DNA from 3 places in the Metabacillus sediminilitoris genome. Region 1 is predicted to be linked to each of the others. Evidence: predicted binding sites of a transcription regulator. Region 1 holds the regulator's gene; each other region holds the start of a gene.
The links. The regulator LexA, encoded in region 1, represses DNA repair genes until DNA is damaged. The targets are predictions, from matches to a motif close to CGAACATATGTTCG.

Region 1 (10,978 bases):
TCAGCTGCACAGATAATTGTCCCTCCTTTTTTGACAATTTTATGAGCAGCACTCATACCTTTTACAGCCTGGTATAAATTTTGATCCAACGGATAGCCAGAATTAGATGTGATGACGACATCAAAACGATCATCACATTTAATCATTGAGTGTTCTTTGACATAAGCACAACCTTCATCATGTGCTTCATAAAGCTCACCTGCAAAAACATTGGTAATTTGTTTTGCTTTATTTAATGTTACGTTTAACATGAAATGTGGTTTACAGTAACTATTTACTTCGCGGGTCATATCCTGTACAGGATTATTGACCATATTTCCCCATGTTGATAATGGATCACCAATCATTCGGGCATTATGAAACGTCATAATTGTCTCAATACCAGCAATGCCAGGCATAATACCCTTAGGTCCCCCTGAAAATCCAGCAAAAAAATGTGGTTCAATAAAACCAGTAACAATACGAAAATCTGCTTCAACATACTCTTTATTGAGATAAATATCACACCCGAATTTACTTTCCCCAACGTTCACAAGCGTTTCTTTATCATGACAACTATTATTGATTACACGCACATTGTCTACGACCCATTCACCCAACATTTGTACAAATTCATCCCTTGTTTGATCTCGATGTGTACCTGTACCATTTATGATGACAAAATTATTTAATGGAACATGTGGTAATTCTTTAATTAACCAAGGTACTAGCTTGTGGTTTGGTGTTGGACGTGTAATATCACTAATAACGATTGCAACTTTATCGGTTTCTTTAACCATTTCATGAAGTGGTTTTGACCCGATAGGATTTCTTAATGCTTCTATAACGGCTTTTTCTTCATTTTCTAAGCCCTCTAGATTATTAGGTACAACAATTACTGAGTCATCTGGAACATTTATTGTTAATCCTTCTTTACCATATAAAAGTGTTGTTTTCATTCTTTTATCTCACTTCCTGTGTTAGTATCAAATGTCCTTTTTCATTTTCTATTTTAAAACCCCTGAAGCTCTTTACACATCAGGGGCAAATAAACAATTTTACAGATCGATTGATGCATTTTTACCAGCATGACTAGATTCATCATATTCTTTTTTCGCATCAATACCTTTTTTCTTCTGATAATTATCCATCAATATAACAGCAACTGGACATAAAACAGCAGTTGTTAAAGTAGCAATTGAAATTTGAGCAGTGGCAATGTTAACAATATCCTGATAGCTTTGAGCTTCAGCAGCTGTCATCATACCAGAGCCAGCAGCAACTGTTGCTGCCGCTGCAATTGCTGCAGGTGTTGCTGCCGCATTGCCAGCTGTAGAAGCTTCTGCAACTGGTGCGATTTGACTCTTTTCTCTGAACAATTTAAATACAAGAATACCTGTACCTCCTGTTAAGACTACAGTCAAAACTCCAAGCAATAATCCCGCACCTACTACTTCCGGATTAAAGAAATTTGCTAAGTTCATTCCTGCACCTAAAGCAAAGGCAAAGAATGGTACAGGTAACAGCTCTCCCGGTTTTAGGAATTCACGTATTTCAGGGTCTAGGTTACCCAAAATCATACCGATTGCGATCGGAAGTAATACAGCAATAAATGCAATAACCGGAAAACTTGAACCCATCATTCCAAGAGCCATTAATGTAAAGAATGGACCATCGTTTAATGAAAGAACTGAAACTGCTCCAACATCAGAACGGTTGCCGTATTGACCTGTTAAAGCAGCATACATACCACCATTTCCGTTTGTCATAGCGGCAATAATAGCTACAGTTGATAATCCTAATAATCCATTCATAGGATCAAATAACATCCCAAACACAACACCAACAGCAAGACCTGTAAGATATTTAGATGTAGTAAGTAATACACCTTTTTTAAGCGCTCTTCCGCCAACCTTTAAATTCATTTGACTTCCACAGCAAAATAGAAATAAAGCAATTAATGTTAATGAGCCGTTTTTAAACAATGCTTCTGAAAAACCGCCAATCTTAAGCATTTCATAGTTTCCTTCTTCAGTAGGAGCAACACCTAATACTTTTAGAAAATCCATAATAAATGGGATATGCAGTTGATCGATTGTATTTATTAGTGCACCTAACAAAAGTGGAACAACCATTAAACCACCAGGAACTTTTTCAATAGATTGTTTTATTTTCATTAACATCTCCCCCTTGTTTAACGAATTTCGAATTATGAATGGAAAAAGTACGTAAAACTTGTTCAGCTGCTTGTTCGAGTAAGAAAGTAGCCTTCTCAAATGCCTCATCAAGATCCATGGGAGCGTTTACAATACTATGGATACTTCGAATTCCATATTGATATAACTCATCAATCCCCTTACCTATTGATCCAGCTAATACAATCGTTGGGATCCCCCATTTTTGAGCTTCTTGTGCAATACCCATAGGAGTTTTACCTGACGCAGTTTGGAAATCGATCTGCCCCTCACCTGTTATGACAAGATCAGCTCCTGTTAATGCATGAGCAAAATTTGTATACTCAATGACAATATCTATACCTCGCCTCATATTAACTGGAAAAAATGCTAGAAAAGCCCCTCCTAATCCCCCAGCTGCTCCTGCACCAGGTCTATCATGGAGTCGTATACCTGTTAATTCTTCAACTTTCTCAGCAAAATGACGAAGCTTTCGATCTAATTCTTCGACCATTTTAGGTGTCGCTCCTTTTTGTGGACCAAATACATATGATGCTCCATTTAAACCTATAAGTGGATTTTGCACGTCCGAAGCAAGTAGAAATGATGATTCAGCAATTCTTTTATCAAATGTGCTATCATCAATTGTGGCGATTTTGTCTATTTCTTCAGCTCCCAGGCAAATTTCATTACCATTAATATCTAGTAACTTCATTCCTAATGCTTGAAGCATTCCAATACCACCATCATTTGTTGCACTTCCACCAATACCCAGAATAAAATGACGACATCCATTATTTAATGCTTCCTTAATTAATTGTCCTGTACCATATGTTGTCGCTTTCAATGGATTTCTCAAATTAGCAGGAACTAAATTTAAGCCAGATGCACTTGCCATTTCAATAATGCATGTTTTTCCATCACCTAGCATTCCATATTCCGCTAATACATCTTTTTCTATTGGCCCCTTTACTTTCACTGATACTTTTTTTCCTGTAGTAGCTTCAACAAGACTGTCCATTGTACCTTCTCCCCCATCTGCAACAGGAACTAATACAGTTTCAGCATATGGAAGATAATTTTTAATTCCTTTTTCAATTGCAACCGCAGCCTCTAATGCACTAACGCTTCCTTTAAAAGAATCTGGTGCTATGACAATTTTTATGGTATCCACCCCCTGGTTAGCGCTTACATTTTTATTAACCTTGTTCAATATAGGTTAAGTTTATTATATAAATAGTACCGAGAAATAGCTTTGTTCATATTAAATAAAAATAGTGTATATTTTTAAGAATTTTTTGTTTACTATAAATAAAAAAGCTAAATGCCTCTCAAGAATTAATTTTCCGCTTTCATCTAGTTAGCTCAGAGGAACTTTAAAATTTGTCATTAACTATATAATTCAGATATAAATTGAAAGTCTTTTTACAATTCCACTATAAATCTTACAAATGAGACAATGAGGATGTGTACAAATTGTTAACTCAAGAAATTGCAGAAGAAATTGTTAAAGAAACGATGAGACGTTTAAATCGCAATATAAATATCATGGATCCTACTGGGACAATTATTGCTTCAGGAGATTCAACTCGAATAAGTTATTTCCATGAAGGTGGATTTCATGTCATTAAGTCTGGAAAGCCTTTAGTTATTACAAAACATAACAAAGATCAGTGGAGAGGAAGTAAAATAGGAATTAATCTGCCAATTGAATTCCAAAATAAAATTATTGGAGTCATCGGAATAACCGGAGAACAAAACGAAGTAGAAGAATTTGGTGAACTCGTAAAAATGACTACTGAGATGATGATTAAACAGTCATATTTAGCTACTCAATCAGAATGGCAGGCTAGATCAAAAGAAGAAACGTTTGTTGAATTAGTAAAAGAAAAACCTAATTATGACTTTATTGATCAAAGGCTTGAATTATTACAAATTAATCTGATTCCACCTTTTCATATGTTTTTAATAGAAATCAAATTGATAAAAATACAAAGTCAATCACTAATTAGAAAACTTGAAGAGATATTTAATAAAAAATGCACACTTATTGGGTTTCTAGAAGTTGGCAGAATGTTTATTCTGTCTTCCGGTATTTCTAGTAAACAGGCAATAGATAAAATCAACATTATTCAAGACATGCTAACTAAATTACAAATACAATGTAAAATAGGCTACGGTACTCCTGTTTACACAAGAGAAATGCTAAAAGTATCCTTTAATGAATCAGAAATTGCGTTATCGATTGGAAAAGTTAGAGAACTATCATTTAATTCATACTCTAATATGGAAGCAGAAGCACTTATTATTCAGATTGATGAGGATTTGAAAAAACGTTTTTTAGAGAGAATCTTCCCAACAATAGATGCAAAAGTAATTGAAACATTACAAGCATTTTTTCAATGTAATTTTAATATTACTGAAACAGCAAGTAAACTATTTATCCATAGAAATACTCTTATTTATCGATTAAAAAAAATAAAAGAAGAAACAGGCTATGATCCACAAGTTTTTAAAGATTCAGTTCCTCTTCAATTAGCTATTTGGATGTATGTAAATAAACTCTCTACTACTAACTGAAAAGTAATAATCAATAATAGGTAAAACAATATATAAAAAATATTATTTGAAAGCGCACACATATGAAAGTCTTTATAAAAAAGAGTCATTAAATTAACGAGAGCAATGCATTCATTATGTTGCTCTCTTTCAATTAATTTTGTGCATCTTCCATATGCTTTTCAATGTATTCCTTATATCTTCTGTGAACTGTTGCTTTACTAACATCAAATCCTACACCTCTTAGAGTAGCAGCTATTTCATGAAAGGTTAACTTTTTTTGACGTAGTTTTAATATCTCCTCAATTGGAACTTCAATTTTTTCACGACCTCCTCCACTTTCTAAATTCGATAAATTATCTTGAGGTCTATACCCCTTTTTTATAGCTCTATTCATACCTCTACTGATTTTATAGTTTACAAGTTTCCTTTGAAATTCTTCAACCGTTGCAAGAATATTCAATACCATAAGATCACTTTCTGATAATTCAGGCTCTCCTTGTTCTGTAAGTGTAAAAACCTTCGCATCTAATTTCCTTATTTCATGTAAGATAGCTATTTTTGCATGACCTCTCCCTAAGCGGGTATCATCTTGAACAAGAAGAATGTTAGCTTGTTTATCTTTTAACAGCGCTAATGCTTCTATCATTCCTTCTCGATCGATATCAAATCCACTATGCCGTTCTTCAATAATCTTTATAATTTCAATTTTATGTAAACACGCTAGCTTTTCTAATTCTTCTCTTTGTCTTTCAATTGATGAATCCTGTGTTTCTTTTTCTGTACTAACACGACAATAAATAATAGCCTTCATTTTTAACTCCCCAAATGATTTATATATGACTATACCTAATCTAAATTAAAAAAGTAAAAACTACATTTTATTTACTACTGGCAATCTGTTCAATTTGATGCTCCTGCTCTCTTTCTACTGGTACATAAACTAAATCGCCTGGCTTAATTATACTTGAATGAATTTCGTTTTTTTCCTGTACCCACACAACAAATTCTTGTTTTGATATTTTTGTGTTAACTGAATATTCTTCGGCAATACTCCATAAACTGTCACCTTCTTTAATTTCAACTTGATGATATTTTTCTAAACTTTCTTTTGTACCTGTATAAGAAACGGCCCCAAAAACAGCTACTAATACCACAAAAAATGAAAAGATGTAGATCATTGACTCTTTTTTCATATTAATCACCCCATAAGAATATTTGTTCGCATTTATAAATTGAGTATAATACGAACGATTGTTCTAGTCAATCTTTTTTCTCGAACTTATGTTTGTATTAATAGGAAAAAGATGCTATAATAAACATATATTATAGGAATCCGAGGTGTCTCAGAGGATGACGAAACTATCAAAAAGACAACAAGATATCTTAAGCTTTATAAAAGATGAAGTACAAAAGAAAGGGTATCCACCCTCTGTACGTGAAATTGGCGAGGCAGTTGGATTAGCATCTAGCTCTACTGTTCACGGGCACTTAGCTAGGTTAGAATCAAAGGGATTAATTCGACGTGATCCAACAAAACCTAGAGCAATTGAGATACTCGAAGAGGATGACTCCTTACACATCCCAAAAAGCAAGGTTATAAATGTTCCAGTTATCGGTAAAGTAACAGCTGGTCTACCTATTACTGCAATTGAAAATGTAGAAGAATATTTTCCGCTTCCAGACAAATACGCTACTGACGATGAACATATTTTTATGTTAGAAATTATGGGTGAAAGTATGATAGAGGCTGGAATCCTTGATGGAGATATGGTCATTGTAAGACAACAGCAAACTGCGAATAATGGCGATATCGTTGTTGCAATGACAGAGGAAGATGAAGCAACGTGTAAGCGATTCTTTAAGGAAAAGGATTATATCCGTTTACAACCTGAAAATTCTACAATGGAACCAATTATTTTACGCAATGTTTCTATTTTAGGTAAAGTAATTGGTGTGTACCGTTCAATACATTAAACTCTTGCCAATTTGAACTGCACCTGCAATTGTTGGATACAATCTAACAATTGCAGGTGCAGTTTTTACTTTATCATTCATATTATTAAGGACTTTTTAAACTATAGGATCTTTTAAACAACACTTCTAAACCATGTTCTTCGTATTACATTACACAATTCCTTACAACACTTTCCGATGTACCAATGGCTTCACAATCGTAATAGGATCCTCACCTGTTAAATATCGCTGAACGTCTCCTTTATCTTCAATAAAATGAGCGAATTGTTCATTCGTTTCAGCATATTTATCCAAATAGAATTTTTTGAAATTGACTTTACATCAAAATGTTTTCAGAAATAATTATTAAACTTTCTTCATACTCTAAACCTATTAAAAATTCACTTTCAAGTATTTTGATCTTATCTATTGTTTCAAATATGTTTGTACAATTAATGTTCATCAATTATACCAATCATTATGATTTCTGAATACAGAGCAACGTGATTTCCTATTAGCTGATTGTTGATTATCTCTTTCGCTTATACATTTTACTAGTTAACATTGGCCGAATGTAAAAATAATAAGGATACAGAAATTTTTTCTAATGCTAAATTTCTGTATCCTTAATATGTAATATTTACGAACCTCTGGAACAAAAGTAACATCCAGATGTCAATGATTCGCTTTTACAACGTGTTAAAATTAAATAGTTCATCTGTCTCTACTATCTCTAACAGGTAATGTTGGATTTGAATATCATTTTTATTCGAACCAATGTGTTGGTCGAGAAAGCAAGATTGGTATTTTTGTACTTGCATCGCCCTTCGCCGAATTAATCTGTACTTGAGTGAGAAAGATACTCCCTGTCAGGTCCGCCCCCCTTATGTCAGCATCCCTTAAATCAGCACCGATAAAATCAGCGAATCTCAAGTCCGCATATTGAAGATCAGCAGCAATGAGATATGCCCCTCTCAAGTTGGCTCCTTTGAGATCTGCCCCTCTAAGGTTTGCCCCCATAAGATCTGCCCCTCTATGGTCGATCTTCCGCCTATTTATAGAGCTCTTATATTGGAGAAGTGACTCTTTCCGTACTAGTTCACTTGTCTTTAAAAGTAAAGTGTTCACTTCTTTCCGATGTAATGGAATATCTAGATCAATGAGTGAATCAGCACGAAGCTTTGTAAGTTGTTCCGTTTTGTCGAGAGCAAAGTGCAGCTCACTGTGAATCAGTCGAGATGCTTTCAACGTCAGTGCTTCGGTCAGATACCAGAGCATCTCATGAAGTTGTTGCATAATTGGAAACACATCAAACATTTTCTTTGCTATATCTGTATCTTTTCTCCAATTGATCCCTTCAAAAGTGACATTTGAAACTTTTTGTCCTGCTCCGAAGCAATCAAATACAGTACACCCTTTATATCCGTGCTGTCTCAGGCTTTTGTGAATACTACAACTATAGTCTGATTTTAAATTAGTACAAGGTTTACCAGCGTCCTTATCCATCGCAAAATCTGCTGAAGCAGCAAAGGGTAACGCTACACAACACAAGCCAAAGCAGTTTTCACAGTCAGCACGAAGATAATTGTGACTATTGTGACTATTGTGACTATTGTGGCTTATTGTATTTCTATCATTATCATTCTCAAACAACACGGGCACATCCTTTGAATTTTCATTACTATTTCTATATGAATATAAATCTTGTAAACAAGTGCTTTCCAATTTTATTATATTATCACTGTGTTAATTTACTGTCAATTATTGTTATTTTAGAAAATTTTATAAAAGCATCTTACGGGAAATCAAAAAGGTCACATTAACATGTATTGTTCTTTTTCCCATTAGTGCACTTGTGTTCGGAACATATACTTTCTTATTTTAAAAAATTAAGTTCATTCGAATTGACTGATATAATTAATTCCTATATTTCCTTTTCATTTCATTTATTCCTTTCAAACTTCTGTGGGTTAATTACGGGTGGTTTTATGGGTGTGAAAATAGTGGTGAATTAACCTTTTATACAAAGAAACTATACTCTCTAAATGTTGAATTTGAAGGAAAAACCCATAGAAAATATCTCTACGGGTTACTTTGTTTTGACATGATACTGCAACTTCAAATTTTTTAACAAAAAAGACCGTAACTATGCGAAGCAAGTCAGAAAAAAAGGAGTCTATTTATTGTATGATTGTATAGCACCTGTAAACCTTCCCTGTCAAGGATTGGATCTGATTATAACAGATTAATTTGGAGAAATATTGATCTACTTGCCGCCATAACACCACAAGATAAATACCTTGTGTTTACGGTTTTAACAGGTTTTCTATATAATTGCTCTTCAATTTTTCAAAATAGAAATCATAAAATTTATAAATCCATCCTATTTAAAATTTCTTTTAATTGTATTAACTCATCCTTAGAAAGTGTAATTCCTTTACCCATCTTTTCATTGTCTTGATCCCAGTCACGCAAATCATATTTTGGATCACGCCCATTCCAGCTTATAAGGTTCAGCTCCTTTTTCCAACCCTTTGCTCCTTCAGAAATTGTTCCTAGCTTTTCTTGTATTTCAAATTTTATATTTGCCAAAATCTACATCTCCTCTTTTTTTTATTTCTACAACTATAATAAATCATTCATTGGTAGTTTGGCCAAGCATAATAAAACCTATTTTAGGGAGAGTAACATCATGCACAGCTTTCAATACGGGAAAACCACATTTAATTACTCAGTGGAATACATACAAGCTACCACCAGCCGGATTTGATTCATACAAACAATTTTTTATAAAAAAGCTCCCTCGATCATAAAGAGAATTTATGAACTTGAAGAAGTCGTCGTAGATCCAGCTTCTCCAAAGGAGATTGTCAGTGATGAGAAATTTGCATATCTTGGGCGACATTATCGATTAAAAGTACTTAAAAAATGTGGGGAAATTGTGCGTTTGTTTATTCAAAAGACTAAGAAGAATATTATGTTTACAAAAATAAAAACCCTCAACACCAGAAGTGTCAAGGGTTATACTTATTAATACATTGACATGTATTGTTCTCTTTCCCATGGGTGTACTTGTGTACGGAACATATCCCACTCAATTTCTTTTGCTTCAATGAAATGCTCAAATAAGTGCTCACCTAATGCAGCTTTCATTGTGCTGTCTGCTTTTAATAAATCCAATGCTTGTGCAAGAGTAGCTGGTAGATCAACAATTCCATTTTCTACGCGTTCTTCTTTTGTCATTACATAGATGTTACGATCGATTGGTTTTGGTGCTTCAAGACCATTTTTGATTCCTTCTAGTCCAGCTGCTAAAAGAACACTCATTGCTAAGTATGGGTTTGCAGCAGGATCAACGCTACGTACTTCAACACGAGTACTTAAGCCGCGTGAAGCAGGAATACGAATTAATGGACTTCTGTTTTGTGCAGACCAAGCAACATAACATGGTGCTTCATAGCCTGGTACAAGACGTTTATATGAGTTAACTGTTGGATTTGTTACTGCAGTAAATGATGGTGCATGTTTGATAATCCCTGCAATAAATTGTCTTGCTGTATCACTTAATTGTAAATCAGCACTAGTATCCAAGAATGCATTCTCACCATTACGGAATAAAGATAAGTTCATGTGCATACCTGAACCATTTACACCAAATAGTGGTTTTGGCATGAATGTCGCGTGTAAACCATGTTTACGAGCAATTGTTTTAACAACTAGTTTAAATGTTTGAATATCATCACATGCTTTAATTGCACCAGCATATTTAAAATCAATTTCATGTTGACCAGGTGCCACCTCATGGTGTGATGCTTCAATTTCAAAGCCCATTTCTTCCAGCTCTAACACGATATCACGACGGCAGTTTTCACCTAAATCAGTTGGTGCTAAGTCAAAGTAACCGCCATTATCGTTAAGCTCTAATGTTGGTTCGCCTTTTTCATCTAATTTAAATAAGAAGAATTCTGGCTCAGGTCCTAAGTTAAAATCAGTAAATCCAAGCTCTTCCATTTCTCCTAAGATGCGGCGAAGATTGTTACGTGGATCACCAGCAAATGGAGTTCCATCTGGATTATAAATGTCACAGATAAAACGAGCTACTTTACCTTTTTCAGCTGTCCAAGGGAAGATTACGAAAGTATCTAGATCTGGATAAAGATACATATCAGATTCTTCAATACGTACGAAGCCTTCAATTGAAGATCCGTCAAACATCATTTTGTTGTCTAATGCCTTATCAAGTTGGCTTACAGGGATTTCAACGTTTTTAATTGTCCCTAAAATATCTGTAAATTGTAAACGGATATACT
Region 2 (10,978 bases), 530 kb from region 1:
CCTTATATGAAGTGCGTGTCCCTCAGATCTGAGTTTGCCGGCCGCTTCCTTAAGATTCCGCAAAACCGCGGACACCCCCGCGTTGAGCTACTGTTACTTCTGCCTTCACAGTTCGGGACTTTCACCCAAAAAATTGCACCCATGCTGGGCACACCATTAAAAAGGACTGATGTTATTCCATCAGTCCTTTTACAACAATAATAATTTAAGTTTTTATTGCTCTTATCACATAAACTCTGCTACAAGTTTGTTAAATTCTTCTTCATTAATTGTTAACTCAGCTTCTGATAACGGTTTTTCGCTATAGCCATTAATTTGTTCTTGATATGATTTTTGTTCAGTATTTTGATAAATTAATCCTGTTACTAAGCCGTTATGTTTCATAAGAGTTTGCATAGCAATTTCCTTATTACTCGCATCATACCCGTCAACATTCGCAAGTTTTGTTAAATTTTCTTTAAACCAGTCATAAGTATTAACCTTATTGTATGTGACACAAGGACTGAATACATTAATCAAGGAGAAACCTTTATGATTAATACCAGCTTCAATAAGTGCTGTTAAATCTTTCAAATCTGTTGAAAAACTTTGTGCAACAAAAGTGGCTCCTGCTGTTAATGCCATCTCCATAACAGATAAAGCAGATTCGATTGATCCATTTGGAGTACTCTTTGTGACAAAGCCCACATCACTTCGAGGTGATGTTTGACCTTTCGTTAATCCGTAAATTTGGTTATCCATTACGATATATGTAATGTCAATATTTCGGCGAATGGCATGAATTGTATGTCCCATACCAATTGCAAAGCCATCACCATCACCGCCTGAAGCAATAACTGTTAAATCTCGATTTGCCATTTTTACACCTTGTGCAATAGGTAATGACCTACCGTGAATTCCATGGAATCCATAAGAATGAATGTATCCTGAGATACGGCCAGAACAACCGATACCTGATATAACGGCTAATTGATCCGGTGTTAAACCGACATTTGCTGCAGCACGCTGAATCGCAGCCTGTACAGAAAAATCGCCGCAACCAGGACACCAATTTGGTTTTATATTATTACGGAAATCTTTAAATGTTGTAGCCATATTAGATCAACTCCTTGCATTTCGTATGAATTTCAAAAGGTAGGAAAGGATTACCATCATATTTTAACAAGGATTTAATCTTGTTTGCATGCCCTACATTCATCTTCAAAAGACTTGCCAGTTGACCAGTTGCGTTATTTTCAACAACAATTACCGTTTTAGCTGCTTCTACTAATGGTTGCATTTCCTCAGTTGGAAATGGATGAATAAGGCGGATTTGAGCATGGTTTACCTTAAATCCGTCATGTTCTAAACGACCTATTGCTTCTTCGATCGTACCTCTTGTTGAGATATAACCAACAAGTAAAATATCTGGATTTTCGTGTTTAATATTTTTATGAACTGGATTTTTAAACTGAATGTTGTTCAACTTTCTCATTCGTTTATCCATTTGTTCAACACGATTTACTGCTGACTCTGATGGCTTACCTGATTCATCATGCTCTACACCTGTTACATGGTGAATACCATTTTTCATCCCAGGAATCACACGTGGTGATACCCCATCTTCAGTTAGTTCATATCGTTTGAAATTTCCTTTATTCTCAAGGTCAGGTAAATCGTCCGTTTGAAGTTTGCCACGACGAATTTCGATTTTGCTATAATCTAACGGTTCAACCGTTTGTTTCCCTAAGGAAAGCTGTAAATCTGATAAAAGAATTACTGGACATTGATATTCTTCCGCAATATTAAAAGCCTCAATCATATCATAGAAAGCTTCTTGTACTGTACTTGGGGCGATAACCACTTTTGGAATTTCACCATGTGTACCATAAACCATCTGCATTAAATCTGATTGCTCCTGTTTTGTTGGCAATCCTGTACTTGGACCTCCACGTTGTGTATCAACAATAACTAGTGGCTGTTCTGTCATCCCTGAAAGACCTATTGCCTCCATCATTAGCGATAAACCAGGACCGGCTGATGCAGTAAACGTTCTTGCACCTGCATAGTTTGCACCGATAGCCATTGTACAAGCTGCAATTTCATCTTCAGTCTGGATAACTGCACCACCAAATTTAGGAAGTTTGTCAATTAAATACTCCATAATTTCGGATGCTGGTGTAATTGGATAAGCTGCCATAAAACGGGAACCGCCTGCTAATGCACCTAATGCAATTGCATCATTCCCAATCATAAACATGCGCTTTTGATTATCTGCTTTTTCAAGAAACATATCTTGACGATCAAATCCAAGCTCATTCTTTAAGTAATATGCTCCTGCTGCAATCGCTTCCATGTTTTTTTCTACAATTTTCTCACCTTTGCGTCCATATGTATCATTAACGACTTCATGATATCCTTTCGGATCAATATCAAGTATTGCACTTGTTGCACCGATTGCAACCATGTTTTTCATTAAAGAAGTTCCTAATTCAGCAGCAATTTCTGTAAATGGTACTGAATACAATGAAACATTTATCTCATCAGGGATTGATGGGTTAAATTTTGAATCAGCAAGGACGATCCCTCCATTGCGTAATTCATTGAAATTTACATCGATTGTTTCTTGGTCAAAAGCTACTAAAATATCAAGATCATCTGAAATTGCACGAACTTGTGTTGTGCTAACACGGATTTTATTATTCGTATGACCACCTTTAATACGTGATGAAAAATGGCGATATCCATATAAATAATAGCCTAGTCGGTTTAATGCAATAGAGAATACCTCACCAGTACTTTCAATCCCTTCTCCTTGCTGTCCCCCAACTTTCCAAGAAAGTTGACTTATCATGTACTTGCACCCCTCTTATTTCTCAAAATTTTATTATGTTGTATTGATACGAATTAACTTAAGTGGAAACATTTCTTGTCCATTTTCTTGCCAATCGTCTTTCAAGCTATTAAAAATACTTCATCTTTTGTTAGGTTTATTTAAATCTGACGACTATGAATGATATTCCACTAAACTTTTATAATTGTAGACCTTGAAAGAAAAAAAAACAAGAGTTTCGCTTAAAATAATAGGTGAGTTTTTTAACTTTTCTGTTAATTCCTAAAATTCTAACTAATTTAAAATGTTATGTGATCTTCAAAGTTTTGATAAAGAAATTTCTTTACTGTTGTCTCAGGATAGTGCTTTAATAATCGATTAATAAAATGATCATAGCATGAATAATTGTCTAACCCATTTATCGTTTCATCAATTCCATCAAAATCTGATCCAAAACCAATATGATTTTCTCCACCAATTGAACATAGATAATCTATATGTTTCAGAACATCTGAGATACTGGATTGATGATTCGTGGAAATAAAAGATGGAACAAATGTTACACCGATCATTCCATTTTTTTTAAATAAAGCAACAATTTGTTCATCTTTTAAATTCCTAACATGCGGACAAAGTTTATACACATTAGAGTGTGAAGTAATTGGAAACTCTGCAATGTCAAGAGCCTCCCAAAAGCTCCTTTCGCTTGAATGAGATAAATCAGTCCAAAGCTTTTGCTCATTTAAAAAATTTATTACTGTCCTCCCAAAATTAGTTAGACCGCCATTTCTTTTTTCAAGGGCACCATCTGCAACAAGATTGGCATAATTCCACGTTAATCCCACTGATCGAATGCCTAATTGATAAAGCAGTTCTAAATTTTCAAGCCTATCACCAATTGCATCACAACCTTCTAATGTCAATATCGCCCCGATTTCGTTTTCAGATAGTTTGGATATGTCTGATTTAGTTTTAATTAATTTTACTTCAGGATATTTTTGCAACACTTTTTGATAGAATAAATTTATCTGCGCATGGGCTGCATTCAAACGATTTGTAAATGGGACATCTTCAGGGATGTAAATGGCAAAACATTGGATATTGTTTTTTATATTTTTTAGCTTTGAAATTGAAACATGTAACCGTTTATCATCATATACATTTATATTAGGATCTCTCCAAACCTTAAATAGCATATCACAGTGTGCATCAAATAATTTCATCTAATCAACCTCTCCCTCATACCGATCTTTTCAACATTTTCATCACTCTTTGAAAATTACATGTTCGTCACCATTTGAGTTATTTTACGCTCTATCACCAATTATTTATTAAAACACAAGCCTGCATAGCGATTTTTTGATTGAAAATAAAATTTATCCCTTATCTACAAACAAGGGGCTGACTCATTGAGCCAACCCCTTGTCAAACTTCCGGCAGTGTTTGCATATTACATAATCTTTATCGAGGCTCGACAATGAGTTTAATTGCCGTACGCTCTTCTCCATCTATTTGAATATCAGTAAAAGCAGGTATACAAATCAAATCCACACCACTAGGTGCTACAAATCCCCTTGCAATAGCTACAGCTTTAACTGCTTGATTAAGTGCTCCAGCTCCAATAGCTTGGATCTCAGCATTTCCTCGCTCTCTTAAAACTCCAGCTAATGCACCAGCGACAGAATTAGGATTAGATTTTGCTGAAACTTTTAATATTTCCATTTCTAGTTCCCCCTTATTTTTCAATGAATCCTCGAGTGTTCATTAGAACAATCATTGGCATATTTTGTTTAAAAGGGATCCCCTATCCCCTTCCAAACAGTGGTAGTTCCTTATCCATTGATACTATATTCACTAGAAATGGAAAGTATTCCTGCTTGTTCGTACATTAATTTGAAAATTTTAATCAACTCAACACCCTGAAATCTCTACAATCATATTCACCCACTAAGTTCTCGTATTTTTTATCCATGTAGTTTTTACTGTAAACTTAACTTATTCAAAAAACATATGGTCATCATTAATAAGAATTCGGTCAATTTTTTTTGCTTGACCAGTTTTTTCATTAATGTCTATGACAACTGCACTTAATTGTGTCCTTCCTTCTGCCACATCATGTCTGACAGGTAAATTGGTTAAAAACCTTTTCAAAATCATCTCACGGTTAACCCCTAATATACCATCGTATGGTCCAGTCATTCCTACATCTGTTATGAACGCCGTACCTTTATCTAAAATACGCTCGTCTGCAGTTTGTACATGTGTATGGGTACCTACTACAGCTGATACTTTTCCATCTAAATACCAACCCATAGCTTGCTTTTCACTTGTTGCTTCAGCATGGAAATCCACAAAGATAATCGAAGTCCTCTTTTTTGCTTCTGCAATAAGTTCATCTGCTTTTTTAAAAGGACAATCAGATGGTGGTAAAAAAGCGCGCCCTTGTAGGTTAATGACCGCTATTTCTTTTCCTGCAGTTGTTACAAAAGCTATTCCTTTACCAGGGTTATCCTCTGGAAAATTAGCAGGTCGAATCATTTTATTTGCTTGATCAATGAAGTCAAATATTTCACGATTATCCCATGTATGATTCCCCATTGTAATAACATGTGCACCATATTCTATGAACTGCTGATATATTTTTTCTGTTATTCCTTTTCCATGTGCAGCATTCTCCCCATTAATAATAACCACATGCGGATTATATTTCGTTTTTAATTTCGGCAGGTATTCTTTAACCATTTCTCGACCAGGTGATCCAAATACATCACCAACAAATAATATTTTCATAATTGAGGCCCTCTCTACTATCAGTTTTCTTTTCGATTCTTTACGAAACTTAGTCTTACACATATTTTAAAAAGCTGTTTTCGCAAACTTTATTGCTATTTATCAAGTAGTGCGGTGTGGTTGATTGCAGCGAGAGGATGTTCTATTTCCGCGGGGCTTGCTGTGATCCTCTACGGCGTAAACGCACGCATTAGTCTCACCTGTCCCGCTGCTCTATGCAGGAGTCTCGCAATCTGCTCCAATCAACCTTAAATAATTTTCGATTTAAAAGCAACAATCTCTTAGAGAAAAAGAGCCTTTTAAAAAAATAAAGTGGCGCATTTCTGCACCACTTTATTTTGCATATTCAACAGCTCTTGTTTCACGAATAACAGTAACTTTAATGTGACCTGGATAATCAAGTTCTTCTTCAATTCTTTTACGGATGTCTCTAGCCAGGCGATGTGCTTGTAGATCGTCAATACTGTCTGGTTTTACCATAATTCGTACTTCACGACCTGCTTGTATCGCAAACGACTTCTCAACACCGTCATAAGATTCAGAGATCTCCTCAAGTTTTTCTAGACGGCGAATATAGTTTTCAAGCGTCTCACTTCGAGCACCAGGTCTAGCAGCTGATAACGCATCTGCTGCTGCAACTATAACGGCAATGATTGACGTTGGTTCTGTGTCACCATGATGTGAAGCAATACTGTTAATCACAACAGGATGCTCTTTATATTTTGTTCCAAGTTCCACACCAATCTCTACGTGACTTCCTTCAACTTCATGGTCAATCGCTTTACCGATATCATGCAGTAGACCAGCTCTTTTAGCTAATAACACATCTTCTCCAAGTTCTGCAGCCATAAGACCTGCTAAGTATGCAACTTCCATTGAGTGTTTCAACACGTTTTGTCCGTAACTTGTTCGGAATTTCAAACGACCTAATATTTTAATTAAATCCGGATGAAGTCCATGTACACCAACCTCAAACGATGTTTGCTCTCCAACTTCACGGATGTGTTCATCAACCTCACGTCGAGATTTCTCGACCATTTCTTCAATTCGAGCAGGATGAATACGACCATCTTGAACAAGTTTGTCAAGCGCGATTCTTGCTGTTTCTCTTCGAATAGGATCAAACCCTGATAAAATAACTGCTTCAGGAGTATCATCAATAATTAGATCTATACCCGTCAAAGTTTCTAATGTTCGTATATTACGTCCTTCACGTCCAATAATACGGCCCTTCATTTCATCATTTGGAAGATTTACAACAGAAACAGTAGTTTCAGCTACATGATCTGCTGCACAACGTTGAATAGCAAGCGACAGAATATCTTTAGCTTTCTTGTCAGCCTCTTCCTTAGCACGATTTTCGCTATCTTTAATCATTATAGCGATATCATGTGACAGCTCATTTTCAACCTTTTCAAGAATGATCGACTTTGCTTCATCTCGTGTAAGGCTTGATATGCGTTCAAGCTCTGTTTGCTGTTTACGCACGATTTCGTCCACTTTGCTTTCCATCTCTTCAATATGCTGTTGTCTTTCATTCAGAGAACCTTCTTTTTTCTCTAGCATAACTTCTCGTTTATCTAAAGACTCGTCCTTACGGTCAAGATTCTCTTCCTTCTGTAATAAGCGATTTTCTTGTTTTTGAAGTTCGTTTCGTCTTTCACGAACTTCCTGCTCTGCTTCTGTTCGCAATTTGTGGATTTCATCCTTTGCTTCAAGAAGTGCTTCTTTTTTCGTAGCTTCTGCATCACGCTTTGCTTTTTCGAGAATTTGTTCAGCAGCATGATTTGCTCCTGCAATTTTCGCTTCGGCAATAGATTTACGAATAAAATAGCCAACAACTGCACCGACGATTAGGCCAAGCAAAATGGAGATGATTATTGATACGATGTCCATCATTACACCTCCTCTTGCTATGAACTTGTTTTTTTTCTAGATTAAAGTGTCGGCATGTACATTGTTCAATTATAAGTTGTCAACATACAGCACAAAGCTTTAGATTCCATGTTGAACTTTACGTCTTATTCGAATTGTTAGGAAGACAAATTCAAGTACCAACATTTTTTGCTTTCAAAATGCTTCAATCATCATTCTACAAAATTGTAAAATATACATCCTAATTGTAAATGTGTGTATTTTTCTTGTCAAGCCTGTCATGATAACGATTAAAGGTACTCAACCAATTGCCAATCATGTAGCTGTTATTCCAATTGTCGAAAATAAGTGATGCGTTTGTAGAATTATGTCATATTATATATAGTTTTGACGCATTTCTTCTGAAGATTATATCCAAATATGTTAATTATAATAAGAGAATTATGTATTCTATTATTTTATTAAAATATAGGATGATGAAAATATTATTTTTATATATAGTTATTATTTAAAAATATTTTATGAATTAATAAAAAAAGGGCTGATGCCCTTTTTAATCATTTTGTAAATCTAATTCTTCTTGACTTTCTTCAGGTAAAAGAGCTTCTTCATCTAAACCATAATGACTGCGGATTTTTTCTTGTATCTCTATACGGAGTGCAGGATTTTCTTTTAAAAATTGTTTCGCATTTTCACGACCTTGACCTAAGCGTTCTTCATTATATGAGTACCATGAACCACTTTTTTGCACGATATCAAGCTCTGATCCTAAATCAATAATTTCTCCTTCTTTTGAGATCCCTTCACCATACATAATATCTATTTCAGCTACTTTGAATGGTGGTGCGACTTTGTTTTTCACAATCTTGATTTTCGTTCTGTTCCCAACCATATCGTTACCTTGCTTAAGAGTTTCTGCACGACGAACCTCTAGGCGAACAGATGAATAGAACTTTAACGCACGTCCACCTGGTGTTGTTTCAGGGTTACCGAACATAATGCCAATCTTTTCACGAATTTGATTGATGAAAATAGCGATTGTTTTTGATTTATTAATCGCACCTGATAGTTTACGTAATGCCTGTGACATTAAACGAGCTTGAAGACCAACGTGAGAATCACCCATCTCACCTTCAATTTCCGCTTTCGGAACTAACGCCGCGACTGAGTCAATTACAAGAATGTCAACAGCACCACTACGTACAAGTGCTTCTGCGATTTCAAGTGCTTGTTCTCCAGTATCCGGCTGAGAAAGCAATAGCTCATCTATATTAACACCAAGTTTTTGGGCATATACAGGGTCAAGCGCATGCTCAGCATCAATAAATGCTGCTTGCCCACCTTGCTGTTGGACTTCTGCAATAGCATGTAGGGCTACAGTTGTTTTACCAGAGCTCTCTGGACCATAGATCTCTATAATTCTACCACGCGGGTATCCACCTACTCCTAATGCGGCATCAAGTGCTAACGAGCCACTTGGTGAAGTTGAAATCTTTCTATCTGTTTGTTCCCCTAATTTCATAATTGAACCTTTACCGAATTGCTTTTCTATTTGTTTTAACGCCATATCTAAGGCAGCTTGACGATCGCTCACTAAATTTCCTCCTTTAATTGAATCTATAATTAATATACCCCTTTTTTTATCGTTTGCCAAGTAAAAAATCGAACATTCATTCGATTATTTTTAACTAGAAAATGATTCTAAACTTCCCTTTTTGCTTGTAAAATAATTTAAAAATGACTAGTAAATCTAATAGTAAAAACTATTTTTCGATCATCTGAAAAGATTCACACAAAAATAGGATCTAAAGAATTAGATCCTATTTGAATCTCTCAAGTAAGCAATCATGTAAGAATGATTAGGAGAGTCTATTATATCATTCTATTTCAGTTAATAGTTTAACTAAATAATGACATCCATACTTTACCGTTCGAACACGTATTCCTTTCCTTGTTCCAACAAAATGAAATGAATACACTTGAGTTTCCCTATTTTGCATCGAAATGCCAATAAACACGGTACCTACTGGCTGGCCTTCATGAGGTTCCGGTCCTGCAACACCTGTAAAACTAATACCAATATCGCTATTCGATAACTTTCGGATTTGATCTGCCATTTCCTTTGCACATTGTTCACTGACAGCCCCATATTCCTGAAGAGTTTGTGGTGAGACTTTTAGTATTTGAGCTTTCATTTGATTTGAATAGCTGACAATACTTCCTTTAAAGAATTGGGAAACACCATCCAACGCTGTTATTTGTTCAGAAAACATTCCACCAGTTAAACTTTCTGCTGCAGAAATCGTTTTTTGCTTTTCTATTAACAGCTTTTTAAGTTCTAGTGGGAGTGTTGTCTGTTCATAACCGTAAAAAAATTCACCAACACGTTGATTAATCTTTTGCTCTAGTTCGTTTAAAAGTTGATTTGCAACCAGTTCATCAACATGCTTTGCAGTTAATCGAAGGGTAACCTCCCCATCACCAGCTAATGGTGCAACAGTAGGGTTAACTTGTTCGTCTATGATGTCTTGTATATCAGTTTCTAGCTGTGATTCTCCAATTCCAAAGTATCTTACCACACGAGAAATAATCTTTTCTTGGAATCCAAGTTGTTTTTGGAAATATTCTCGGCCATAATTTTTGAACATTGGCTTCATTTCACTCGGCGGACCTGGTAACAGCATGTAAATCGTTTGATCAGCCTCTAATGCCATGCCAGGTGCCATACCGAAATCATTTTTCAATATGTATGAACCTTCAAGTACAAGGGCTTGCTTCTTATTATTTTCTGACATGATTCTTTTTGATTGCACAAAATAGTTTTCAATACTATCTAACGCCTCTTGATCAAACACAAGTTTCTTTCCAAGTGCATTTGAAATCGTTTCTTTTGTCAAATCGTCTTTTGTAGGTCCGAGACCTCCAGTAAAAATAATGATATTAGAACGTTTTTTGGCAACATCAATAGCTTGCTCTAATCGTGTCGGATTGTCACCGACAACTGTATGGTAATAAACATTCATCCCAAGTTCTGCTAGCTGCTGAGAAAGAAATTGAGCATTGCTATTTACAATTTGACCTAGTAATAATTCAGAGCCAACAGCAATTATTTCTGTACGTATATTCATTGGAATTCCTCCTGATCATTTAGATCACTTTGAGTTTATAAAGACATGTTTGTTTTTATTAAAATAATCCCAGCCAGATATTACAGTAAAAAAGGTAGCAACCCAAAGTGAAATCTGTGCAAATGGAAGATTAATAAATTCAAACGGCAAGTTATGTAGGAGCAGCGCAGAAATGGCAATAATTTGTGTCCACGTTTTTATTTTCCCTAACATGTTTGCCGCAACAACTTCCCCTTCACCAGCCAAGATTGCTCTTAAACCAGTAACAGCAAATTCACGGCTAATGATTAGAATAACCATCCAAGATGGTGCAAGATTTAGTTGAACCAATATAATTAAAGCGGCAGAAACAAGGAGCTTGTCCGCTAAAGGA
Region 3 (10,978 bases), 1.2 Mb from region 1:
CTTACAATTTTTTGACGTTCTTTATTTAATGAATCTATTTCTTGTGCAATATCAAAAGCTTCTTCAGAGTCATCTGATAATAATAAGTCAACTGCCGGATCTGCAGACTGGAGACGGCCGACCGCATTAATACGAGGCGCTAAGGCAAAGCCAATTGTATCTTCGTTAATCTCTGAGCTATTAACTTTTGCAATTTTTAATAATGCTTGTAATCCTATGCGTTTGGTTGTTTTCAATTGATTAATACCCTTTTTGGCGATAAGTCTATTTTCACCATGAAGTGGGACAAGATCTGCAATCGTTCCTATCGCTGCAACTTCTAATAAATCTGATGGCAGTTCGCCGAGAAGGGCGTGGCTTAATTTGAAAGCAACTCCAACACCAGCTAAATCCTTAAAAGGGTATGAACATTGTGGTTGCTTCGGATGAATTATAGCTAACGCAGAAGGTAAAGTAGGGCCTGGTTCATGGTGATCAGTAATAATAAGATCCACACCAAGCTCTCTTGCGATATCAGCCTCATGTACGGCTGCAATACCTGTATCGACTGTGATGATAAGGGTAAACCCGTTATCATGTGCTTGTCTAAATGCTGTTTCATTTGGCCCGTATCCTTCAGTAAATCGATTAGGTATATAAAAATCAGCTATTGCTCCTAATTTTCTTAAAGTAGTTAACAGAACTGTTGTGCTACTCACACCGTCTGCATCATAGTCACCATAGATTAATATTTTTTCTTGGGCTTCGATCGCTTTCATTATTCGGCGTACAGCCTTGTCCATATCTTTTAATAAAAAAGGATCGTGAAAAGCCTTTTGTTCCGCTTGTAAAAATTCACGAGCTTCTTGAGTTGTTGTAATGCCGCGATTAACGAGTAGTGATGCAACTAGACGTGTAATCGACAATTCATCTATTAGTGTATTAATTAAAGATTCATCAGATGTTTGTACGACCCATCTGGTTTTAGGTTTTAACATAGTTTCACCCCTCAATCATCTCATTATACAAGAGTGATCAAGGGGTTTCAATTTAAGCTTTATGGAAGATTAGAAAAGCGGAAGCGCCTTGTTCAGCCCCGACATGCATAAGACAATCCATAATAGAAGGCGTTCTTTGCCTTCAATTATGGAGTGGCTTATGACTCGAGGGGCTAGGCGCTGGAGCTAGACACTTAGAAAAGTGAAAGCGCCTTGTTCAGCCCCGACATGCTTAAGACGATTCATAAATATAAGGCGTTCTTTGTCTTCAATTATTTGAGTGGCTCATGACTTTAGTGGATTAGAGCTGTAATAGACCAAAAACTAAATAACTTTCAATACTTCTAGATTAACCCTTTTAATAAATCTTTCCCTTCTTCACTTTCAAACCATTTTGATGATTTAAATGATTCAACTGTAGCATAATTCATAAAATCACCGACCCTGAGAGCTAGTACATCACGAACCACTTCATGTACAGAAAGTTCCGGCGTTTTCTTCCACTTTTTATTTTTTAGAAACGCCCATATCTTTTCTTCTGTTACATCTTCATACCCGAGAATATTAAATTCCTCAAGCTTGCTTATAATTGCAGGTTTCACATGATCTTTGAAATCATCAAATGGATGTTTTTCCATAGGGTTTCTGCTCCTTTTTATCTAAAAAATTTTTATATGTAGATGTCATCAAACTGTTCTTCATTATAATCTCTTTAGAACTTGTCATGCTTGGCCTATTAACCCGCATATAGTAATTGTAATTGATTAAATGTTACTTGAGAAGGCAGGGGGAAAAATGTCAAAGCAAACATTTCTAAAAGGAACTCTTGTTTTAATTTTAGCAGGGTTTATTACGCGTGTCCTCGGTTTTATCAATCGTATCGTATTAGCACGCTTTGTAGGTGTTGAGGGTGTAGGCTTATATATGATGGCTGTTCCTACACTAAGTCTCGTTATTACAATAACTCAACTAGGTCTGCCAGTTGCTATTTCAAAGCTTGTTGCAGAAGCAGAGGCACAGGGAGACCAACGTAAAATAAAAAAAATACTTGTTGTTTCCTTATCAGTAACAGGGACTTTAAGCATCCTTTTCACTCCTGCTTTAATTTTACTTGCTCCTTTTTTATCTGAAAATATATTTACTGATAATCGAACTTACTGGCCACTTATTGCGATTACTCCAGTTGTCCCAATTGTGGCGATTTCTTCTGTCATTCGCGGCTATTTTCAAGGCAAACAAAACATGCGTCCCGCTGCAGCTTCACAAGTATTAGAGCAGGTTGTAAGAATATCATTAGTCGCCCTTTGTACAACTGCTTTTTTACCGTACGGAATTGAATACGCAGCAGCAGGGGCAATGATTTCATCCGTTATCGGTGAACTTATATCTCTCATTTATTTAGCAGCGATGTTCAAATTTAAAAAGAAAATAAAAATTCGCAGGAAATTTTTTAAATCTGTTAAGAATGGGAAAGAGACATTTAATCAATTGATGAGCATTGCCCTCCCAACAACAGGAAGTCGATTTATTGGGTCCATTTCTTGGTTTATTGAGCCAATCGTTGTAGCAAATAGTTTGGCAATTGCTGGAGTTGCAACAGCATTGGCAACAAAGCAATACGGTGGTCTCTCAGGGTATGCCCTGCCATTATTAATGCTTCCATCTTTTATTACATTTTCTTTATCAACATCTTTGGTTCCAGCGATTAGTGAAGCCATGGCCCAAAACAAATTAAAGCTTGTTGAACATCGCTTACAACAGGCACTAAGATTATCAATTGTTAGCGGGGGCTTAGCATGTGTCGTATTATACGTGTTTGCCGAACCTTTAATGATCGTCATGTACGGCAGTAGTCAATCTGCAATATTCGTGCAAATTATGGCTCCCTTCTTTATTTTTCATTATATCCAAGGACCATTACAAGCGGTTTTACAAGCACTTAACTTAGCAAAAGCGGCAATGGTTAATAGCTTAATAGGTGCAGCGGTTAAAACGGCGTTAATTTTTGTATTAGCTACAAGGCCATCGCTTGGGATCCTTGGAGCAAGCTTAGCTATTGTGATCGGAATGATGCTTGTTACCTCTTTACACTTTGCTACTGTAATGAAAGTCATTCCATTTACTATCTATATCAGGGACTATTTAAAAAGCGGTTTGACGATGATTATTTCAGGAGTTAGTGGATTTCTTGTTTATGAAAACATCTTGATTCATAGTTCTTTCGTGCTTAGATTGATGATTGCATTATGTGTGACAACTATTATTTACTGTATACTCCTTTTACTCTTAAACTTGGTAGAAAGGGATGAAGTGAAACGAATTCCTTATATCGGAGTGCGTCTGGCAAGATTTATTCCTGTGAAATAATTTTTAAAAAACAGACGGATTTTTTTACCGTCTGCTTTTGTCATTCGCATAAATAAAAAAAATGTTATCATAGTCTATTTCTGAACATTCACGATCACTTTTTTTCATCCTTAAGATCAATAAAAAAGATTCCTTTTCCAAATGTACATAAAGAAATTTGTTTTATGTCAGAATAACCTAGTTTACGAAGTTGCTGCCTTAGCCATAAATTATTTTTTTGAATAGTCTCTAAATTGTCCTCTTGAATATCGCCATCAATAATAAGTGGAACTTGTAGCTCTGGCTGTTGTTTTTGATTTTTTTCTTTTTTAATGATTGATAAACTGCCAGATGATTCTAAAATGGCAAATTCTACATCAGAAACATTACTAATATCCTTTTCACGGAGTTGTGTCATTAAATCATCAAAATTATAGCGTTGCGTTCTCATTGCATGCTCATCAACCTTTCCGCGATTGATAATAATGGTAGGTTTTCCATCAAGTAAGTGACGAATTTTCTGAGATTTAACCGACAAAATCGCTAATGAAATTTGAATAACCATAAGAAGAAACATCGGGATAATCGTATGAATTAATGGATCTTTATGATCCTCAATAGCCGTTACAGCTAATTCTGCAATCATTAGAAATACAACTAAGTCAAATATACTTAATTCTCCAATTTCTCTTTTCCCCATTAACCGAAAAATTAAAACAATTACGAAATAAAGAATGATTGTTCGAGCCACAATGGTTAAATAAAACTCCATTATATGCCTCCTTTTTTCACCATTTACTTATGAATAGTTTAGGCGTTTACGTTTCTTTTATGTAAGTAATCTTAAAATCTTCATTTATGATAAATGTTTTATCAAGATCATTAATCGAGTAGGGTTCAACATAATATTTATATTCTATTTTTTTCTTCTATGAATATTCTGTATTAAGACGAGCTGCAACAAGCTTGAATATGAATTCACATAGGAGGAACACTTATGGAAACAAAAAAATGGGGAAAAGCCATCCTTTATGGACTTATCACTATTTTTGTGATTGCATTAGTAACAAGCTTGATCTTTGCTTCTCTGTTAAAATTCACTAGTCTAACTGAATCATCTATCACTTGGCTGCTTTTAGGCCTTTCTATTTTAGCTTTATTTATCGGCGGATTTGTAGCTGGCGGAAATGGAAAGGAAAAAGGTTGGTTAGTTGGTGGAGTAACTGCCCTGCTTTACTCATTGATTATCTTTCTTTTTAAGTTTTTAGGATATGGACAAATTTTTACGATGGAAGAAACGTTGTATCATGGAGGTTTTTTAATAGTAGCAATGATTGGAGGAGTTTTTGGTGTTAATATGACTTCTTCAAGAGAGAGTAAATAAAATCAGGGTTTATATAAACCCTGATTTTTATTGTACTGCTATGTATTTAGTCTTTTACGACTTCACGAATTGAGCGACGATCGAACGTCATACGAGTTCCGTCACCAACTTTTAAAACAATCTTATCTTCATCGATTGAATCTAAAATACCGTGTAGTCCGCCAATTGTTACAATTTTATCGCCTTTTTGAAGGCTGCTTTGCATCTCACGTACCGCTTTTTGCTGCTTTTGCTGCGGACGAATCAGCAAGAAATAAAAAATTGCAAACATAAGAACTAAAGGTAGTACTGTTGTTAACATATCCATTTACATTTCCCCCCTTTCAAGCATGCTTAAAAGTTTTTCGCATTCGGCTTATTAAAGCCATATTGTTCAAAAAATTCATCGCGGAAATCGCCTAAACGATCTTCACGGATAGCTTGCCTTACGTTCTCCATTAAGTTTACCAGAAAATATAGATTATGATAAGAAGTTAATCTTAATCCGAATGTTTCGTCACATTTTATTAAATGACGAATATAAGCTCGTGAATAATTTCGACATGTATAACAATCGCAATTCGGGTCTAATGGTCCGAAATCTTTTGCATATTTTGCATTCTTAACAACCAAACGACCTTCACTTGTCATCAATGTTCCATTACGTGCAATACGAGTTGGCAGTACACAATCGAACATATCAATTCCACGAATAGCTCCGTCAATTAATGAATCAGGTGAACCCACCCCCATTAAATATCGCGGTTTATTTGCAGGCATAAGTGGAGTCGTAAATTCAAGAACACGATTCATGACATCTTTCGGTTCACCAACAGATAAACCACCCACGGCATAACCTGGAAAATCTAACGAAACTAAATCCCTTGCACTTTGTTTACGTAATTCCTCATATTCTCCACCTTGGATGATCCCAAATAAGCCTTGTACGTCAGGTCGTTTATGAGCTTCCAGACAACGTTCCGCCCATCGGCTAGTACGTTCAACTGATTTCTTCATATAATCATATTCAGCTGGATACGGTGGACATTCATCAAAAGCCATCATAATATCAGAACCTAAATCATTCTGTATCTGCATAGCCTTTTCTGGAGAAAGGAAAAGCTTGTCCCCGTTTAGATGGTTACGGAAATGGACACCCTCTTCTTCAATTCTTCTCATATCACTTAGACTAAATACCTGGAATCCGCCCGAATCTGTTAAAATCGCACGATCCCAGTTCATAAACTTATGTAAACCACCGGCTTCTTTTACAATTTCATTGCCAGGACGAAGCCATAAATGATAAGTATTACTTAAAATAATACCTGCTCCCATTTCTTTCAGATCTTCTGGAGACATTGTTTTCACTGTGGCAAGTGTACCAACCGGCATAAAGACTGGTGTTTCAAAGCTGCCATGCGGAGTATGCACCTTACCTAACCTTGCTCCTGTTTGTTTACAGGTTTTTATATGTTCGTAACGAATTGGTGATGTTGACACCTTTTTTCCTCCTTAATAAAAATGCGTAAGCGCCTTGCGGCTTGGACAATAGGCATCCACGTGTAATGGCGCTCTTGCAATGAAGTTGGAGCACTGCTAATATCCTGATGATTTAAATTTAGATGATAAGCATAGCATCTCCAAAGCTAAAAAATCGATATTTTTCTTTAACAGCTGTTTCATATGCATTTAATACATGATTTCTTGATGCAAGGGCACTTACTAACATAATGAGTGAAGATTTAGGAAGGTGGAAGTTCGTAATCATTCCATCAATCCCCTTAAATTCATAGCCTGGATAGATAAAAATATTCGTCCAGCCACTATCTGTTGCAAATTTCCCATCATGTTTTGACGCGATCGTCTCAAGTGTTCTAGTAGATGTTGTTCCAACTGAAATAATACGCCCACCTTTTGCTCTAACCTCATTTAACAGTGCTGCCGTATCTTCTGTCATTTGATAGAACTCTGCATGCATTTCATGTTCTTCTACTGTATCTGCATTAACCGGACGGAATGTACCTAAACCAACATGTAGAGTAATAAACGTAATATGAATGCCTTTATCTTTTAATTGCTGGAGTATTTCTTTCGTAAAGTGCAAGCCTGCAGTCGGAGCTGCTGCAGAACCAATTTCACGTGAAAAAACAGTTTGATATCGTTCACGATCATCCAATTGTTCTTTTATATAAGGCGGTAATGGCATTTCTCCAAGTGAATCAAGAATTTCATAAAAGATTCCTTCATAGTCAAAATGGAGTAATCGTCCGCCATGGTCACTTGTACCGACACATGTTGCTTTCAGGACACCGGAACCAAAAGAAATGACTGTTCCTTCCTTTACCCTTTTCGCCGGTTTAACCAACGTTTCCCAAACATCCGCCTCTTGTTGTTTTAATAATAAAACCTCAATACTTGCCCCAGTATCTTCTTTTACCCCAAACAGCCTTGCTGGCATTACCCTTGTGTTATTTAAAACAAGGCAATCACCAGGATGAAAATAATCTATGATGGACTTAAAAGTCTCATGTTGGATTTCACCTGTTTCCTTATGAAGAACCATTAGTCTTGATGCATCTCTATCCTTTAATGGAACTTGTGCAATTAATTCTTCTGGAAGATGAAAATCAAATAATTCTACCTTCAAAACATTCACCTTTTTCTAAAATAGCTTACATTATTTAAACCTGCCCAATAATGATAATATCAATGAAAGGACGATGCTAATCACAATGCATGTGACAATTGGGAAAAACACGGTTGTATTCCCTTTTTTAAAGATAATATCACCTGGTAGTTTCCCAATAAATTGCATAAAAAAACCTATGACTAAAAGCAAACCACCAATGATCATTAAAATCTTTGGAAAATCAGTCATTATTCGGCACCTCCATTTGGAAATGGCGGTAAACAAGATCAGTTACAATTCTGCCCCTAGGAGTTCTTTGTAAAAAACCTATTTGAAGTAAATAAGGTTCATACACATCTTCAATCGTATGAGCCTCTTCTCCTATTGTTGCCGAAATTGTATCAATCCCAACCGGTCCTCCACGGAATTTTTCAATAATACCTAAAAGCAGTTTATGATCAATATGATCCAACCCTAATTTATCAACTTGAAGCCGTTCAAGTGCTTCAATCGTTAAATCATTAGTGATTATCTCAGCTCCCATAACTTGAGCAAAATCTCTTACCCTTCTAAGTAATCGATTGGCAATTCTCGGAGTACCTCTTGACCTTCTTGCCATTTCAGTGGCTCCATCTTCTTCTATACCCATTTCAAGAATATCAGCCGTACGTTCAATGATATGTGCCAGCTGTTTTTCATTATAGTACTCTAATCTGCACAAAACACCAAATCTATCCCGAAGCGGTGCGGTTAATAAACCGACCCTTGTTGTTGCTCCAATAAGCGTAAATGGCGGGAGATCTAAACGAACTGACCTAGCTGAGGAACCTTTACCGATGACAATATCGAGACAAAAATCTTCCATGGCAGGATATAACACTTCTTCTATCGAGCGATGTAAACGATGGATTTCATCAATAAACAATACATCTCCAGGCTCAAGAGCTGTTAAAACAGCTGCTAAATCACCCGGACGTTCAATCGCAGGTCCAGAAGTTGTTCGAATATTCACACCCATTTCGTTTGCAATTATGGTAGCTAATGTTGTCTTCCCTAAACCTGGAGGACCATATAATAATACATGATCTAGTGTTTCACTCCGCAGCTTTGCCGCTTCAATGAACACTTTTAAATTTTCTTTCACTTTATCTTGTCCAATATATTGTGCTAAAGTTTGAGGCCTCAAGCTTTGCTCAATATAGGATTCCTGTCCATCTGCTTCACTTGATACAAGGCGTTCATCCATGTTTATCACCTTACTTCAATAGCTTTTGCAATGCTTTTTTAACATATTGATCTGTCGTTAATCTTTCTTCTTGCAGTAATGGGACCACTTTTTTTATTTCACGCTCAGCATATCCTAACACTTTTAATGCCTCAATAGCTTCATTCAAGGCTGTGTTTGCTGTTTGTTTTTCTTCCATATCTTCATGTGTAAAGAGGTTTGGTCCATATAAAGCGGCCACATCGCCAAGTTTACCTTTTAAATCCAAAATAATTTGGCGTGCCGTTTTTTTACCAACCCCAGGAAACTTAACGAGAAATGTATCATTTTCATTTTCAATTGCCTCTACCACCTGTGATGGATCGCCAAAAGCAAGGATTGCCAGTGCGCCTTTTGGGCCAATTCCTGTAACATTAAGAAGTTTCATAAATAAAGCTTTTTCTTCCCTAGATTGAAAGCCGTATAAAGCTAATATATCTTCACGAACATGCTGATATGTATAAATGATAATTTCATCTTGTTTGCTTTTTTTATAAATGAACGGATTCGGTGTATGTATTTGATAGCCTAAGCCATTATGATCTATGACGATATATTCCGGTGTCACATGATCCACAAACCCTTTAATAAATTCAATCAAAATATTCACCTCTCATGCGACTGTACCTCATTGTAACAAAAAAAAGTTAGAATCAGAAGGAAATTTTGCAAGTAGTATGCGTACAATTGTTCCTATGATCTATCATACCATTAAAAACAAGAGCTTGGTATTTTTCGAAATTATTTGAAAAGAATTTTATAACAAAAAAAACACTCATTCGGGTTTTTACCCTTAATGAGTGAAGCGCCTAATTATCTCATATTTACAGGCAGAAATGTCGGTCTTATAAAATGACAGAGGACTAGGTATTACCTCTATAAGCTGACTTATTTAATGAAAGCCCTTGTTTATTTTTTGGCTGGTTTAGAATAGTTTTCAAGCGTTTCTAGAACTTCTAAATACTGATTTTTCGTTTGAATTCTTATCCCTTCCATTAATTCATCATGTTTATGGCTTTCTAGTTTTTTTATATCAATTTGAAAAAAAGATTGTATAACATCATTTGTTTCAGGTTTTCCATTAAATATTGATAATGTGCCATCTCCAGAAATGCCGAAGTAGCCATTTGTTTTTAAAAGTGGCGAAATATCATCTATCTTTTTTCTTATAATGATTCTTTCTTTATTTTGATCAATTAATTGCCATTCATGATAAGTAGTCCAGAAATCATCCATGGAAAAAATTTTCTCACTTTTTACTTCCTCACTTAACTCCCCATCGAGATATGTTCGCTGTAAAACGACTTTTATAGTTAGAGGTACATGATCCATTATTTCTTCTGCTTTTAGATTTTTTTGATTACCGTTTATTAACGTAATACTAAAAAACACTGTAAATAAAACAAAAACGGTAAGGATGCGACTGTGATGAAACATGCTCATCTAGCTCACCTCGTTCATTTAAATTCGTACAAAACTAATTAACAAATCAGATCATTTATTATTGTGACCAATAATAGAAAGTTTAAGCAATAATAATAAATTTCAAGTCCGCTATTTATTTTTCTGAAATATTATTCTTTTATAGGCATTATCATTAAACTCCACATACCTTTGGGACATATATTGTTAGTAAAAGGAGGGATGACCATGAATAATTGGATTTTCTTATATTTAGCTGGTATTTTATCTGGCTTTGCACTAATTGAGGTAACATTAACAGGTTTCTTAGCTAGTTTAACACCATTTACAACAGTTATTGGAGCATTAGCAGTTCTTGTCTTCTCACTAATCCTCATTTATAAAGGCGTAAGGGATTTATTTAACAAATAGTTTATGCAAAAAAGTCACTCAACTGTCAATTCTCCTTCATCTGAGTGACTTTTCCTTTTATGAAACTTTTGATACTAAATACTCTTCTTCATGCCGCATTCTCTGCATTCTCTAAGAAAGATAAAATCTTTTACAGAACTTTTAAATAATGTGTTACCACAATTATCACATCTGCCGCTTATTTCATCAGGGTATTCTTTGAAATCATAAACAATTGATGTATCTATTCCTTTTGTTTCTCTTTTTGGTTTTACTTCATCCATACATATCACCTACGAATAAATAGTATAATTTCTATCATAACATGGAAAAAAACAAGGGGAAATCCCCTTGTCATTTAGTCGCGATTATTATTAAAAGGTCGTTCAATTGCATCCCCTAAATCATCCATTAAATTATTGATATCCGTATCAACATTATTTCTGTCTACTCCGTTTTGAATATCATTATCAATATTTCGGACTCGAGTAAATGTACCTTCATCTGTAACTACTTGTACATTTCTTCCTTTTGCCACTTTTTGAACTTGTTTTCTAATTTTATCTTTTAATTGATTTTCTTCCGTT

Region 2: a site for LexA is predicted at 9,141-9,154, ahead of recA (recombinase RecA). Genes of this name have one in related genera too.
Region 3: a site for LexA is predicted at 9,260-9,273, ahead of ruvA (Holliday junction branch migration protein RuvA). Genes of this name have one in related genera too.

What each region holds. Positions count from the first base shown of each region.
Region 1 is NZ_CP046266.1:3,026,805-3,037,782, forward strand. Features, by position in the region: gene larA (nickel-dependent lactate racemase) at 1-938, opposite strand, end outside; gene GMB29_RS14310 (2-keto-3-deoxygluconate permease) at 1,038-2,156, opposite strand; gene GMB29_RS14315 (glycerate kinase family protein) at 2,134-3,318, opposite strand; gene GMB29_RS14320 (CdaR family transcriptional regulator) at 3,630-4,733, shown strand; gene GMB29_RS14325 (YneB family resolvase-like protein) at 4,867-5,526, opposite strand; gene yneA (cell division suppressor protein YneA) at 5,594-5,908, opposite strand; gene lexA (transcriptional repressor LexA) at 6,066-6,689, shown strand; gene GMB29_RS14340 (pentapeptide repeat-containing protein) at 7,434-8,321, opposite strand; gene GMB29_RS14345 (YdbC family protein) at 9,039-9,260, opposite strand; gene glnA (type I glutamate--ammonia ligase) at 9,699-10,978, opposite strand, start outside.
Region 2 is NZ_CP046266.1:3,553,019-3,563,996, forward strand. Features, by position in the region: gene GMB29_RS17010 (2-oxoacid:ferredoxin oxidoreductase subunit beta) at 226-1,095, opposite strand; gene GMB29_RS17015 (2-oxoacid:acceptor oxidoreductase subunit alpha) at 1,097-2,833, opposite strand; gene GMB29_RS17020 (dipeptidase) at 3,112-4,035, opposite strand; gene spoVS (stage V sporulation protein SpoVS) at 4,274-4,534, opposite strand; gene GMB29_RS17030 (TIGR00282 family metallophosphoesterase) at 4,808-5,602, opposite strand; gene rny (ribonuclease Y) at 5,936-7,498, opposite strand; gene recA (recombinase RecA) at 8,031-9,071, opposite strand; gene GMB29_RS17045 (competence/damage-inducible protein A) at 9,355-10,605, opposite strand; gene pgsA (CDP-diacylglycerol--glycerol-3-phosphate 3-phosphatidyltransferase) at 10,630-10,978, opposite strand, start outside.
Region 3 is NZ_CP046266.1:4,201,086-4,212,063, forward strand. Features, by position in the region: gene recJ (single-stranded-DNA-specific exonuclease RecJ) at 1-977, opposite strand, end outside; gene GMB29_RS20245 (post-transcriptional regulator) at 1,322-1,615, opposite strand; gene spoVB (stage V sporulation protein B) at 1,773-3,344, shown strand; gene GMB29_RS20255 (DUF421 domain-containing protein) at 3,439-4,095, opposite strand; gene GMB29_RS20260 (TIGR04086 family membrane protein) at 4,321-4,707, shown strand; gene yajC (preprotein translocase subunit YajC) at 4,754-5,014, opposite strand; gene tgt (tRNA guanosine(34) transglycosylase Tgt) at 5,041-6,186, opposite strand; gene queA (tRNA preQ1(34) S-adenosylmethionine ribosyltransferase-isomerase QueA) at 6,305-7,333, opposite strand; gene GMB29_RS20280 (DUF2905 domain-containing protein) at 7,364-7,564, opposite strand; gene ruvB (Holliday junction branch migration DNA helicase RuvB) at 7,557-8,561, opposite strand; gene ruvA (Holliday junction branch migration protein RuvA) at 8,572-9,180, opposite strand; gene GMB29_RS20295 (BofC C-terminal domain-containing protein) at 9,489-10,022, opposite strand; gene GMB29_RS20300 (hypothetical protein) at 10,230-10,412, shown strand; gene GMB29_RS20305 (DUF8096 family protein) at 10,487-10,675, opposite strand; gene GMB29_RS20310 (YhcN/YlaJ family sporulation lipoprotein) at 10,750-10,978, opposite strand, start outside.